4 regions of the Cytobacillus pseudoceanisediminis genome follow, and region 3 is predicted to be linked to each of the others. Evidence: predicted binding sites of a transcription regulator. Region 3 holds the regulator's gene; each other region holds the start of a gene.
What was found. The regulator Rex, encoded in region 3, represses fermentation and respiration genes when NADH is low (regulators of the CRP and FNR family bind a similar motif). The targets are predictions, from matches to a motif close to TTGTGAAATATTTCACAA.
Positions count from the first base shown of each region.

Region 1: a site for Rex is predicted at 1,844-1,861, ahead of M5V91_RS01900 (cytochrome c oxidase subunit 2A). Genes of this name have one in related genera too.
Region 2: a site for Rex is predicted at 1,653-1,670, ahead of qoxA (cytochrome aa3 quinol oxidase subunit II). Genes of this name have one in related genera too.
Region 4: a site for Rex is predicted at 1,874-1,891, ahead of M5V91_RS23615 (AtpZ/AtpI family protein). Genes of this name have one in related genera too.

Region 1 covers NZ_CP097349.1:339,448-342,581, forward strand. The annotation lists partial or broken gene M5V91_RS01890 (b(o/a)3-type cytochrome-c oxidase subunit 1) at 1-1,045, opposite strand, end outside; gene M5V91_RS01895 (cytochrome c oxidase subunit II) at 1,045-1,521, opposite strand; gene M5V91_RS01900 (cytochrome c oxidase subunit 2A) at 1,543-1,692, opposite strand; purine riboswitch at 2,052-2,153, shown strand; gene M5V91_RS01905 (xanthine phosphoribosyltransferase) at 2,308-2,910, shown strand; gene M5V91_RS01910 (nucleobase:cation symporter-2 family protein) at 2,907-3,134, shown strand, end outside.
Region 2 covers NZ_CP097350.1:226,404-229,537, forward strand. The annotation lists partial or broken gene qoxB (cytochrome aa3 quinol oxidase subunit I) at 1-546, opposite strand, end outside; gene qoxA (cytochrome aa3 quinol oxidase subunit II) at 625-1,542, opposite strand; gene M5V91_RS29585 (cation diffusion facilitator family transporter) at 1,981-2,841, shown strand; partial or broken gene M5V91_RS29590 (LTA synthase family protein) at 2,929-3,134, opposite strand, start outside.
Region 3 covers NZ_CP097349.1:3,868,907-3,872,040, reverse strand. The annotation lists partial or broken gene M5V91_RS20855 (ABC-F family ATP-binding cassette domain-containing protein) at 1-366, opposite strand, end outside; partial or broken gene moaC (cyclic pyranopterin monophosphate synthase MoaC) at 557-1,038, shown strand; partial or broken gene M5V91_RS30640 (winged-helix domain-containing protein) at 1,066-1,271, shown strand; gene M5V91_RS20845 (redox-sensing transcriptional repressor Rex) at 1,268-1,708, shown strand; gene M5V91_RS20840 (YdiK family protein) at 1,730-1,933, opposite strand; gene M5V91_RS20835 (CPBP family intramembrane glutamic endopeptidase) at 1,980-2,705, opposite strand; gene groES (co-chaperone GroES) at 3,023-3,134, shown strand, end outside.
Region 4 covers NZ_CP097349.1:4,384,595-4,387,728, forward strand. The annotation lists gene M5V91_RS23610 (S8 family serine peptidase) at 1-1,758, shown strand, start outside; gene M5V91_RS23615 (AtpZ/AtpI family protein) at 2,061-2,282, shown strand; gene M5V91_RS23620 (ATP synthase subunit I) at 2,288-2,662, shown strand; gene atpB (F0F1 ATP synthase subunit A) at 2,684-3,134, shown strand, end outside.

The DNA.
Region 1 (3,134 bases), 1.8 Mb from region 3:
ATAAAGGCAACCATCCCGATGAAAGGAACAGTAAATCGGGCATCTCCCCAAGGCAGTTTTTTTACCCAGCCGAATAATCCTGTGGCCCCTTTGGAACGCCCAAAGCTTTCAAAAGTGGCAAAAAGAGAAAATGCAGTCATAAGAGATGGAATGACAACCAGGAATGTTAGGATAACCTGTAAGAATTTCCATGCTGGGTCAATTCCCGGCTCCATTAATTGATGGTGAAATCCGACAGGGATTGAAAACAGCAGGAATAATATGAATGACATGCGCGCCAATGAATCAGAAAAAATCTTTCCGCCGATGACTTTAGGAATGACAACGTACCAGGCCATGTAAGCTGGCAATAGCCAGAAGTAAACAAGCGGATGTCCGAAATACCAGAATAGAGTACGGCTGACTCCGATATTTACTGTTTCTACAAACCCCAATGACCAAGGAAGAAGCTGGAAAAGAACAGTAGACGCTACACCGATTGTTGCCACAATCCACATCATTGTGTTGACCAATGACATAAAGGTTAATAACGGACTCGGCTGCCCGGGATTTTTTCTTCTCCATTCTGCATACTTCATAATGATGGCTGCCCCGTCAATCCAGCTTCCCACTATAACAAGTGTTAAACCGATATAGTACAATGCATGTGCCTGAAGAGGAGCATAGAAAGTATAAAGAACAGTAGCTTCATTCAACAGGATCATGACAGCTGCAAGAACAGTTCCTGCTGTCATCAGCCAAAACCGGCCCAGCCGGCAATTCGCTGTTTATTTGTAAGGGTTCCTGATGTTTTGCTTGTTGCTGCTAACTGGAAGCCCATTATAAAAAAGGTAGTAAGTACAAGTCCGAGTACAACACCGTGAACCGTGAGAATTTGGTAATACCCGATGCCTGCCGGAAGCTCGAATTTACCGGAGCGGACCAAAGTCTGCAATAAGCCAGCAAGGCCGCCTATTGCTAAAGCTGTAAATGCAACGAAAAAGTGAGCCATTGCCAATTTTCCGTCACGGCGGTCAACTTTAAATTTTGCTGAAGGATTAAACATTATTCCACCACCTTAATTTTAGACGACATCATGTGGTGACCAACACCGCAATATTCATTACATACAATTAAGTATTCTCCAGTTTTATCAAATGTTGTAATGTGTTCACTGATATAGCCGGGTTCTAGCATCATGTTGATATTTGATCCTGCAACTTCGAAACCGTGGACAACGTCTTTGGTTGTTGCGATAATTTTCACTTTAGCACCATATGGAACCTCCACTTCAGCTGGGCTATAGGAAAACGCAGATGCTACGTATACCAATTCGTAATCCCAATCTTTCCCTTCTACCTTTTTCAGTCCTGGCTCATTAAATGGAGCGGTAGTATCGACCTTTTCAGGGTCGATTGTTGCCAAACAGCTTGGGGGCTGATTGCCCAGGTAAAATGCGCTGACTCCCAAGACTGTTAGAAAAACAAGCAGCGATCCGATTCCAAAAGTGAGCCAGGCCTTTTCAAATTTATGCATATGCATGGCTTTTTCCCCTTTCTAACTCTAAAAGCGGCTGATAAATAATGAATAAACACCTGCCCATGTAATGATCAGGAAGAATCCTAATAAGAAAACGGAAGCTAGCGTTCCCTTTAAGGAAGAGCTATCCTCTATTTCAGTTTTTGTTTTTCGGCTGAGTTCTGTTTTCGCCATTGTCTTTCACTCCTTTCGAATATTTGGAAAAAGTAAATGATTACACTTTCATAATACAAAACATTTAGGAAGATTCTAGATGCTTTCAGTGAGTTCACAAATTGTTCATTCGTAACTTAAACACTATGATAATGGTGAAAAATTGATATTTAAGTGATTTATGTCACAAAAAACTCCTGTGAATTGTGAAAAAACTGTGAAGGTTTAATTGAGCTTCAGAAGGAAGGCAAATTTTTAAAAATAAACATACTGAAGAGGGCGAATTATCTGATTAGCGAACAATTTTCTGGTAATATATTGTTTAGTTCGTATTTAGTTAAATTTTTGATTGAAGTATTAGTAAATGATGTTATAATGTTAATAAATTAATAACATTCACTCATATAATCGCGAGGATATGGCTCGCAAGTTTCTACCGGGTTACCGTAAATGATCCGACTATGAGTGAGCAATGTAAAGGACGTTTAAAGTCATCCTTGTTTGCCTGCAGCTTAGATCATTAGCCTGAAGGCCATTGCTTCACTCATTTTTATGTTGTGAATGCGATGGGCTTCAGGCTTTTTATATGGCTGGAATGAGTAATTGAAGGCTATCTATCATAGAGGAGGATGCAAAATGGATATGCTTATTGAAAAAATAAAGAGCGAAGGGATTGTTTTATCTCCGACAGTTTTAAAGGTGGATTCTTTTCTGAACCACCAAATAGATCCTCAGCTAATGCATGAAGTCGGCAAAGAATTTGCAGATAGATTCTCCAGAAGCGGGATTACAAAAATATTGACTATCGAATCTTCGGGGATTGCGCCAGCTGTAATGGCTGGGCTCCATCTGAATGCTCCAGTTGTATTCGCTAGAAAAAGAAAATCTCTCACTCTGGTAAATGACCTGATTACAGCCTCTGTCTATTCTTTTACTAAGGAAGAAACAAGTGAAATCTCTGTTTCAAAGAAATATCTATCAGAAAAAGATAATGTCCTTATAATCGATGATTTTCTGGCGAATGGACAGGCAGCACTAGGTCTTGCGGATATAGTAAAAAAAGCGGGATCAGGAATTGCAGGGATTGGAATCGTTATTGAAAAAGGCTTTCAAAATGGCGGACAGCTGCTGAGGGAAAAGGGATTCCGGGTCGAGTCCTTAGCTATTATTGACTCACTTGAAAACGGCATGATCAGCTTTGATAATACAGCAAAGAATATGGAGGAAATGATACGATGAATCAGAATCCGCTTAAAATTGCTTCATTGGGAATTCAGCATGTCCTTGCCATGTATGCAGGCGCGGTAATTGTACCATTGATTGTAGGAGGTGCACTTGGCTTAACAGGGGAACAGCTTACTTATCTTGTTTCCATTGATATTTTTATGTGCGGAATTGCAACACTCCTTCAAGTATGGCGCAGTAAATTTTTTGGGATTGGCCTTCCTGTAGTTCTGGGCTGC
Region 2 (3,134 bases), on a different replicon from region 3:
TACCTACAGATTTACTATATTCAGTTCCTGCCAGCGGGAAGTAAGAAGTCCAACCAGAATCTGGAGACCCCCGATAACGAACGAAATATTGAAGAGCATTGCTCCGAAAAAGTACAGCCAAAAACTTAAAGCGTTTAATCTTGGGAAAGCCACATCACGTGCACCAATTTGCAATGGAACAGCAAAATTCATTAATGCCATAATAAACGCCATTGCCATAAAGATAATCATAACAACACCATGTGTTGTAAAAATTTCATTGTATTCCTGTGCGCCAAGCAGCGTATTCTCTGGAACAGCCGTTTGGGCACGCATCATTATGGCGTCTACCCCTCCACGGAAAAGCATCAGTAAAGCTGATATTAGATACATGATTCCAATCCGTTTGTGGTCCACGGTCGTCAGCCATTCACGCCATAGGTATCCCCATTTTTTGTAATATGTCAGTCCTACAAAGATAGCGACCATTGTAAGGGCTATGGCAACCATCGATGCGTAAATTGTAGGTCCTGGATTAGGTACGGCAAATCGTGCTAAGAAATCCATACTATTTGACTCCTTTCGGAAAGTGTGTTGCTAAAATATCCAGCTAGAAATAGATTAGAAAGCTAGGCAACTCTTACTTTATTGGTTCATTTTGCTGTGATCCATTATTTCATCCGGATCTTTTTCGGATTTGCCAGGCTTCATTTCTTCTTTCTCTGAATCACCTTTCTTATGATGGCCTTTAGGCGGTGGTGAGAAAGATAAGTGAGTGCCAGTATAAGTTGATTGACCAAGATGTCCTGGCTTTAATAATTCCTCAAATTTTTCCTCTGTAAGAGGTTCTGCAGTTGCATTAATTTCCTCTACCCATTCATCGAACTCTTTGGGCGGCATTGCTTTTACATTAAACGTCTGTTGAGCAAAGCCTTCACCAGTAAAGCTGGCATTCCTACCGCTATATTCACCTGGTACATCAGCAGCAAGATTTAGGGTATTTACCATGTCAGCCATCGCATATTTTTGTCCACCGAGCTGAGGAATCCAAAAACTTGAGATTGGCCCGTAAGAATAAAGTTTGAATTCAATTGGCCGGTCTGTAGGAATGAACAGATAGTTTACAGTTTCAATGTTCTGTTCAGGATAACTAAAGTGCCATTTCCAATTAGATGATGAAGCGTAAATAACTAATGGTTCCTCGTCATATCCTTCTGGTGTTGCCTCAACTTTGTAGGTGGATACAACAGTCACTACCGATAGAAACGCAACAATTAATACCGGAATAGCGGTCCAGATGATTTCTAGTTTAAGACTGCCTTCAATGTGTGGAGGTTCATAGTCTTCACTCTGATTAGAAGCACGATACTTTCTAACAATGAAGATATATAAAGCAAATACAACCACTACAACTATAGCCATGGTCCAAATTGAGATCATGATTACATCTGCTGTTGTACGACCTTGTGGCCCTTTTGGATCTAAAACCAATAACGGTTCACATCCTGTTAACACAGTGGCAATAGTGAAAATTAATGTCAGTAAAGCCCATTTCATTTTCATAGGAGTTCCCCTTTCCGTATTTGCACAAATTTAAAGAATAAACTTAATGATTATATGTGCATGTGTTCACTTAAAGATATTTAAAATATTATCATAAATTCAGCTGCCAATTGTGACGATTTTGAAAAGGAATTATTTTACTATAATTAGAGAGAACAAGACAAACCATCCTTCCATATTTTTCAATTAGAATTATTACACCTTTAAAAAAACATTTTTATGCTCACTTAATCACATTATCTCATAATCCACATTCAATAAAAGTGACAATAAAGCAACAAATTTATGGCGAAAATATGCACTATATCAATTTCCCCTCAATTACAAACCCCCAAAACTGGACTATTTTCTTTTGGAGAGGGAATAAACGAATTGTAGTTGACTATTATTGGTTAAGATAAAACTAAGTGCTAATTATGTTAAGTGGAGGAACTGCGGATGGAAGAAAATGAAGTGAAAAAAGGAGAAAAAGGTGCCTGGATTAGTATATCAGCATATATACTCTTATCCATTATCAAGCTTATCATGGGGAATTTGGGAAATTCGGAAGCTTTAAAAGCGGATGGATTAAACAATTTAACTGATGTCATTGCTTCTGTAGCCGTATTAATTGGATTAAGGATATCTCAAAAACCGGCCGATGAGAACCATAAGTATGGACATCTTAGAGCTGAAACGATCGCTTCTTTGGTTGCTTCATTAATTATGCTTACTGTTGGTTTGCAAGTAGTGATCGATTCTTTTAGAAATTTATATAATCCTGTTGAAGAAAGACCTGATTTATATACTGGGGCTGTTGCTTTATTTAGTTCTCTTTTTATGTACCTAGTCTACAGATATAATTTGAAGCTATCTAAAAGGATTGGAAGTAAGGCCCTTTATTCAGCAGCACAGGATAACCGTTCCGACGCATTGGTAAGTATAGGCGCTGCAATAGGAATAGCTGGTGCACATCTCGGGTTGAATTGGCTGGATTCCCTCGCGGCAGCAATTGTGGGAATAATTATATGCTTAACTGCCTGGGTAATTTTTAAGGAGGCGGCTCACGATTTAACTGATGGTTTTGAAGTAAAACTCTTGAAGGAAATTGAAGAAACAATCAATCAAACGGAAGGAGTAAAATTTGTTAAAAATCTAAGAGCAAGACTTCATGGAAACCACCCAATAGTAGATGTGACTATTTTTGTTGAACCTTCACTAACCGTTATTCAAAGTCATGATATTACTGTGAAAATTGAGGATAATTTACGTAAGTTTCATAATATCCATCATACTCATGTTCATGTAGAGCCTCACTAGATTAAATTGCCTGATTACTAAGTTCAAAAAAATGAGCCGCCATTACTGACGGCTTATTTCACTTTATGAATTGGATCTACCTTTTGTTTATTTATCGGAAGTATATCCTTTCTGATTAATAAACCTTAACAGATCGCCGTAGATAACTTGATCTGATGCGTTCAATTCCTTTTGCGCCCTTTCAGCATTCTTTTTACAGTTTTGTCCATCAATTTCGAGTGCAGTCTGCTTATCATAGCATCTATTTTTTGTATACAAATATTCTTTAGTAATAAAACTACCGTCTCTGAGAA
Region 3 (3,134 bases):
GCGTTCATAGGCATCAGAGTTATTTAGGATATCAGGGTCTGCCATTTGTTCTTCAAGGCTGCGAAGCTGTTTTTCCTGCTTCTGCAGATGACTAAAAACAGTCAGCATTTCATCCCAAATGGATAACTCTGATTCCAGGCCGGTATTTTGTGCAAGATAGCCAATTGTTACTTCCTTTGGCTTTATAATCTCACCGGAGTCATATGTCATTTGTCCGGCAATAATTTTCAAAAGGGTGGACTTTCCTGCACCATTGCGCCCTACTAGCGCAATCCTGTCCCTGGTTTGTACTTCAAGCTTTATATTGGTTAAAATGGGATCAGCGCCAAAATTTTTCGCCAGCTGATTGACTTGTAATAGTATCATGTTCTTTCACCTCGGGTATAGAGTAAGTGTAACTCATTCATATATGTTCGGCAATAAAGGAGACAGGACTATAATCCCTTCTGCAGGGCATTCAATCAAGACAAAAGGCAAATAAATATGTGAGGAACAATACAAAGCACATACAAAGTAACAGAAAAATAGTGTATGATTTTGAAGAGAGGTGTTTTGAATGGCGGATTTTACTCATTTTAATCAAGAGGGCAGGGCAAAAATGGTGGATGTCAGCGATAAACCTGAAACGGCAAGAACAGCCATTGCTCAATCAAGTATTACTCTTAATCAGGAGATATACGAAAAGATAACATCCAACTCTATGAAAAAGGGGATGTACTCGCTGTTGCACAAACTGCAGGCATTATGGCGAGCAAGAAAACATGGGACATTATTCCGATGTGCCATCCGCTGCCGCTTAAGGGCGTGGACATTTCATTTTCATGGAAGGCGGAAGAGGAAGAGTATGTCCTGATCATTACTGCTTCTGTAAAAACGAAGGGAAATACGGGTGTGGAAATGGAAGCGTTAACAGCCGCTTCTGTCTGTGCGCTGACCGTTTATGACATGTGCAAGGCTGTAGATAAAGGAATGGTGATTGGGCCAACCTTTTTAATAGAGAAAACAGGCGGAAAAAACGGAGATTTTAAAAGAAATTAATTCATCATAAGAAATGGGGATGGACGAATGGCCAATGAACCAATTAAGATACCGCAGGCAACAGCTAAACGGCTGCCTTTATACTACCGCTTTCTAAAAACCTTCACTCATCAGGCAAACAAAGAGTCTCTTCAGCAGAATTGAGTGAGGCGGTAAAGGTAGATTCTGCAACAATCCGCCGCGATTTTTCGTACTTTGGTGCGTTAGGAAAAAAGGATATGGATATAATGTGAATTACCTGCTGGGCTTCTTTCGGAAGACTCTTGACCAGGATGAGCTGACTAAAGTAGCTTTGATCGGGGTAGGGAATTTAGGAACAGCCTTTCTTAACTATAATTTTCTTAAAAATAATAATACCAAAATAGAAGTAGCCTTTGATGTTGATGAGAGTAAGGTTGGCACGAAAATCGGTGATGTACCGGTCCATCATATGGATGACCTTGAAGAAGTTATTATAAATAATAATATTCAGGTGGCGATTTTAACGGTGCCGGCACCGCCTGCCCAGGCTATTACCGATCGGATGGTGAATGCGAAAATAAAAGGAATCCTTAATTTTACACCTGCGAGGCTCACTGTGCCAGCCTCGATTCGGATTCACCATATCGATCTGGCAGTAGAATTGCAGTCACTGGTTTATTTTCTGAAAAACTATCCGGAAGAAATGTAAAAAAATGAGCCTTTTGGGGGCTCATTTTTTCATTTTATTTTTCATTTTAAAATGCAGGCCAACCATCCGCAGTCCGGTGCCAAAATCGAATGTGGCAATTATAATCAGAAAATAAGTAAAGAATCCCCAGGTTTCTTCATGCTGGATATTCTGTATGGCTATAAAAGTGAAAAGGCATCCGAGAAGGATGTAAATAAAGCCTGAAAACAAAGGTGTGCTTCTCATCAAAATCCCCCAGTAAGTTTAAAACTCTGCAAAGCATTTCCCTATGCTAGAAAAAGCTGATAAAGCTCTGCATTTTTTCCATTTCTTCTAACCATTTTTGCATATTATCCTGATTCAGCTGGATAACCGCAACAAAGGTGTTCATCGCCACATGGGCAAAAATCGGCACAATAATCCGCTTCGTTTTGACATATAAGAAAGCAAAGGTGAACCCCATTGCCGAGTACAGCAGTACATGTTCAGGCTCGAAATGGGCAAGTGCAAAAATGACTGAGCTGATCAGGGCCGATAAGAAGAAGTTGAAGCGCTTATGGAGAGAACCGAAAATAACTTTTCTAAAGACAATCTCCTCAAGTATTGGCCCAATGACCGAACTAATTAAGATAACGATTGGCGATGCTTCAATAATCCGGATAATCTGCTGCGTATTCTCAGATCCCATTTCAATCCCAATCATATTTTCAATGCTGGCAGCAGTAGCTTGAGCGATCAGGGCCAAAAATATACCCCCAACTGCCCAGCCCGCTGAGCTTGCTGCGGAAGATGCATCCCTATCCAGGCCTTTTTTCATCTCTTTTCTTAATAATAGAAGCGTAATGATCAGTGTAACCGTAAAACTGATGACAAGCCAGTAGGCTACAGCCAGGATCTGCATGTTTTCGGGGTTCTGTCCAAGGGCATCTGCAATAAATAACACAAGCGGAACGCCAAACAAACTGGACAGCTGCATGGCAATATAAGCTATTAATATAAACCAATATTCCTTCTTCAAAATGTTATACTCCTTATTCTGAGTGTTGGAAAACAAGTCCTAAAGCCATTGTACTCTTAATAAGGAGCGGGTTTCAAATATCAGCATCAAAGCAGGAAAATACTATGGGTAAAGTGAAGAGTTCCGAAGCATACTTAAGAGGTTGTCTGTGTCGAAAAATAGCGTGTATGGGCGAATGAAATTTTTTCTAAAAAATTTAAGCTTCACCCTTGCAAATAGAAATGAGATTCATTAATATAATAATTGTGTTAGCACTCATACAGAGAGAGTGCTAATAAATAAAAATATTTACATATTATTTGAGGAGGTTGTTTCACTTGTTAAAGCCACTAGGTGATCGAATTATTATCGAGCTTGTTGAAACTGAAGAAAAAACTGCAAGCGGCATCGTACTGCCGGACACTGCTAAAGAAAAGCCTCAAGAAGGTA
Region 4 (3,134 bases), 520 kb from region 3:
GAAACAAAAGCTGCAGGGGGACAAGGCACACTGCACGGCACTCACGTCGCGGGAATCATTGCGGCAAATGGCAGAATTCAAGGGGTTGCACCAGAAGCAACCATTATCGCCTACCGGGCTCTCGGACCAGGCGGCAGCGGAACAACAGAACAAGTGATAGCGGCCATCGAACAGGCAATAAAGGATAAAGTTGATGTGTTAAACCTTTCCTTGGGAAATAACGTGAACGGACCTGACCTTCCGATAAGCATGGCCCTTAATAAAGCAGTTGAAAAGGGAATAACGGCTGTCACTTCATCGGGCAATTCGGGTCCGAATATTTGGACGGTCGGATCACCGGGAACAGCCTCGAAGGCCATTTCTGTAGGAGCCTCAACACCAACAATGAAGGTGCCATTTTTGAGCATAGGCGGGCGGGAAATTCGTCTTGATTTGCTGCAGGGTTCAAAGGATTGGGAATTTGACCGATCCTTTGAATTGGTCGATGGAGGACTCGGTCATCCTGAAGAATTGAAGAATGCCAAAGGGAAAATGGTATTAGTGGAACGAGGGGAACTAACGTTTACTGATAAGGCAGTCCATGCAATGGAAGCAGGAGCAGAGGGAATCATTATTTTTAATAATACAAAAGGCAGGTTCTTTGGCAATCTGGACAGTGGTGTTCCAATTCCAGTAGCGGCGTTATCAAAGGAAGAAGGAGAGGAGCTCAAGAAGAACATTAATGAAGGAAGACTCCTTGCCCGGACTAATATAATAGAAGAAAGGGATATCCTGGCTGACTTCAGTTCCCGCGGACCCGTTACATCAACATGGGAAATCAAGCCGGATGTTGTGGCACCTGGAGTCGCCATAAATAGCACCATTCCTGGCGGTTACCTGCCGCTGCAGGGGACTAGCATGGCCGCTCCGCACGTCGCAGGGGCCTGTGCCATCCTGAAACAGTCTCATCCCGAATGGGGGCCGGAACGGATTAAGGCAGTACTTATGAATACGGCTAAGCTTCTTATGAATACAGAAGGAAAAACATATAGAACTTATGAGCAGGGAGCAGGCAGAATCCAGCTTGATCAAGCGCTGAGAGCAGAAACGCTTGTCCTCCCGGCCTCTCTGCAGTTTGGGAAATTTCAGATCGCGGACAGGCTGCATGAACACAGCAGTTTTATAGCGGTTGAAAATATTAGTGAGAAAACGCAGACCTACTCCTTTTCTGTACCTTATAAGGCACAGGGCATCAATTGGGAAATGCCTATGACATTTCAATTAAACCCAGGTGATAAGAAAAAGGTGGAAATCAAAATGTCGGCAGACCCGACTCTTTTAAAGAAAAAGATCTATGATGGGTACCTGCTTATGAAGGCAGGTGCCGAAAGCATCAGAATTCCCTATCTTTATGTGCTTGAAGAGCCGGATTATCCAAGGGTGATGGGATTCGGACTGGGCAAAGGAGATAAGCCGGGCACGTATCGCTATGAAGTGTATCTTCCTGGCGGGGCAGAAGAGTTCGGAATTGCCATGTTTGATTCGGAAAGCCTCCGCTTCATGGGATATCTTGACTGGAAAAGAAATGCAGGCAAAGGACAGCTGCTGCAGGAAATTCCGGCAGATAAGCTTCCCGGGCCTGGGCTGTACCTTGCAAAGGTGTTTGCCAAAAAAGCCGGCAAGGAAGATTGGATTGAAACCTACCTATTTGTGAGGCCGGATGGGCAGCTCGGGGACCCGGAACCTTCGGTAAACAAGCGGACCACTCAAAGTAAGTGATAATGTTAATTTAAAGCGTTTTCAGGAGCGATGCAGAAACTCGCTCCTTTTTCAATAGATATCCAAAAATTAAATGTGATAAATATGTGAACATACCATATTTTTACCTTTTTGTTTGTGAACTTTTTCACTCCAAACGCATTGACATTGACAAAGCCCTATTGTATGCTTACAAAGGGTAAAAGATGATAGGGTTTTCAAAATATTTGTGCAGACATATTTCCCACTTCTGCATGATGTTAATATGATTAATTATGGCCTCAAAACCCACTTACCATTCTCTTAAGGGAGGATGCGTTTTTATGCGTCAAAAAGACCGCAACCCATTTAAGGCGATGGCCTTAATGTCCGCCATTCTTTCTCAGTTAGTAGGTTCCACGCTCATTGGCATTTTCGCCGGAAGGTGGCTTGACAGCAAGGCAGGAACAGAGCCGTTATTCCTATTGGTCGGTTTGTTCATTGGACTGGGCGCCGGGATTTACGCCATGCTTCGCTTAATCCAACATTTCTTCACAGGAGAATGAACATCATGCCGGAAATCAAAGTAACTTTTCAAAGACAGCGAAAATACATATTCCTTTTGTTGTCTGTATACGTTCTCGGCTGGGGGTTTACACCTTATCAATCTATTTTTCTGGGCTTGATATTTGGTACAAGCTTAAGCCTGTTCAATTTGTGGCTGATTTCACGAAAGGCGCTGCAGTTTGGAGAGGCAGTCGAGAGAGGCGAGAAGGTGCGTTCACTTGGAACGGTATCCAGAATGGCTACAGCAGTATTTGCTGTGATGATCGCTCTGGAATATCCGGATAAGCTGCATCTGATCAGTGTGGTATTTGGATTAATGACATCCTATATTGTCATTATGATAGATTATTTTCTTCAATCTTTTCAATTACGTAAATAGCGGGAAGAGAGGTGAACACTATTGCATCATGAAGCTCCTATAGTGGACTTTTTAGGATTGAATTTTAACTTATCAAACGTACTGATGATTACAGTGGCAAGTGCTATTGTTTTCATTATTGCTTTGCTTTCAACCCGTCGATTGGCCATGAAACCAACGGGGATGCAAAATTTCTTCGAATGGATTATGGATTTTGTTAAGAATATCATTAACAGCACGATGGACTGGAAGACAGGCGGAAGATTCCACATCCTTGGATTAACCCTGATCATGTATATCTTTGTTTCAAACATGCTCGGACTTCCGTTCGCAATCACTTATGATCACACTTTATGGTGGAAATCGCCGACAGCCGATCCTGTTATCACATTAACATTAGCGGCAATGGTTGTTGGGCTTTCGCATTACTATGGCGTAAAGCTTAAAGGAGTAGGAGAATACGGCCGGGATTTTATCAGGCCAATGCCTTTCT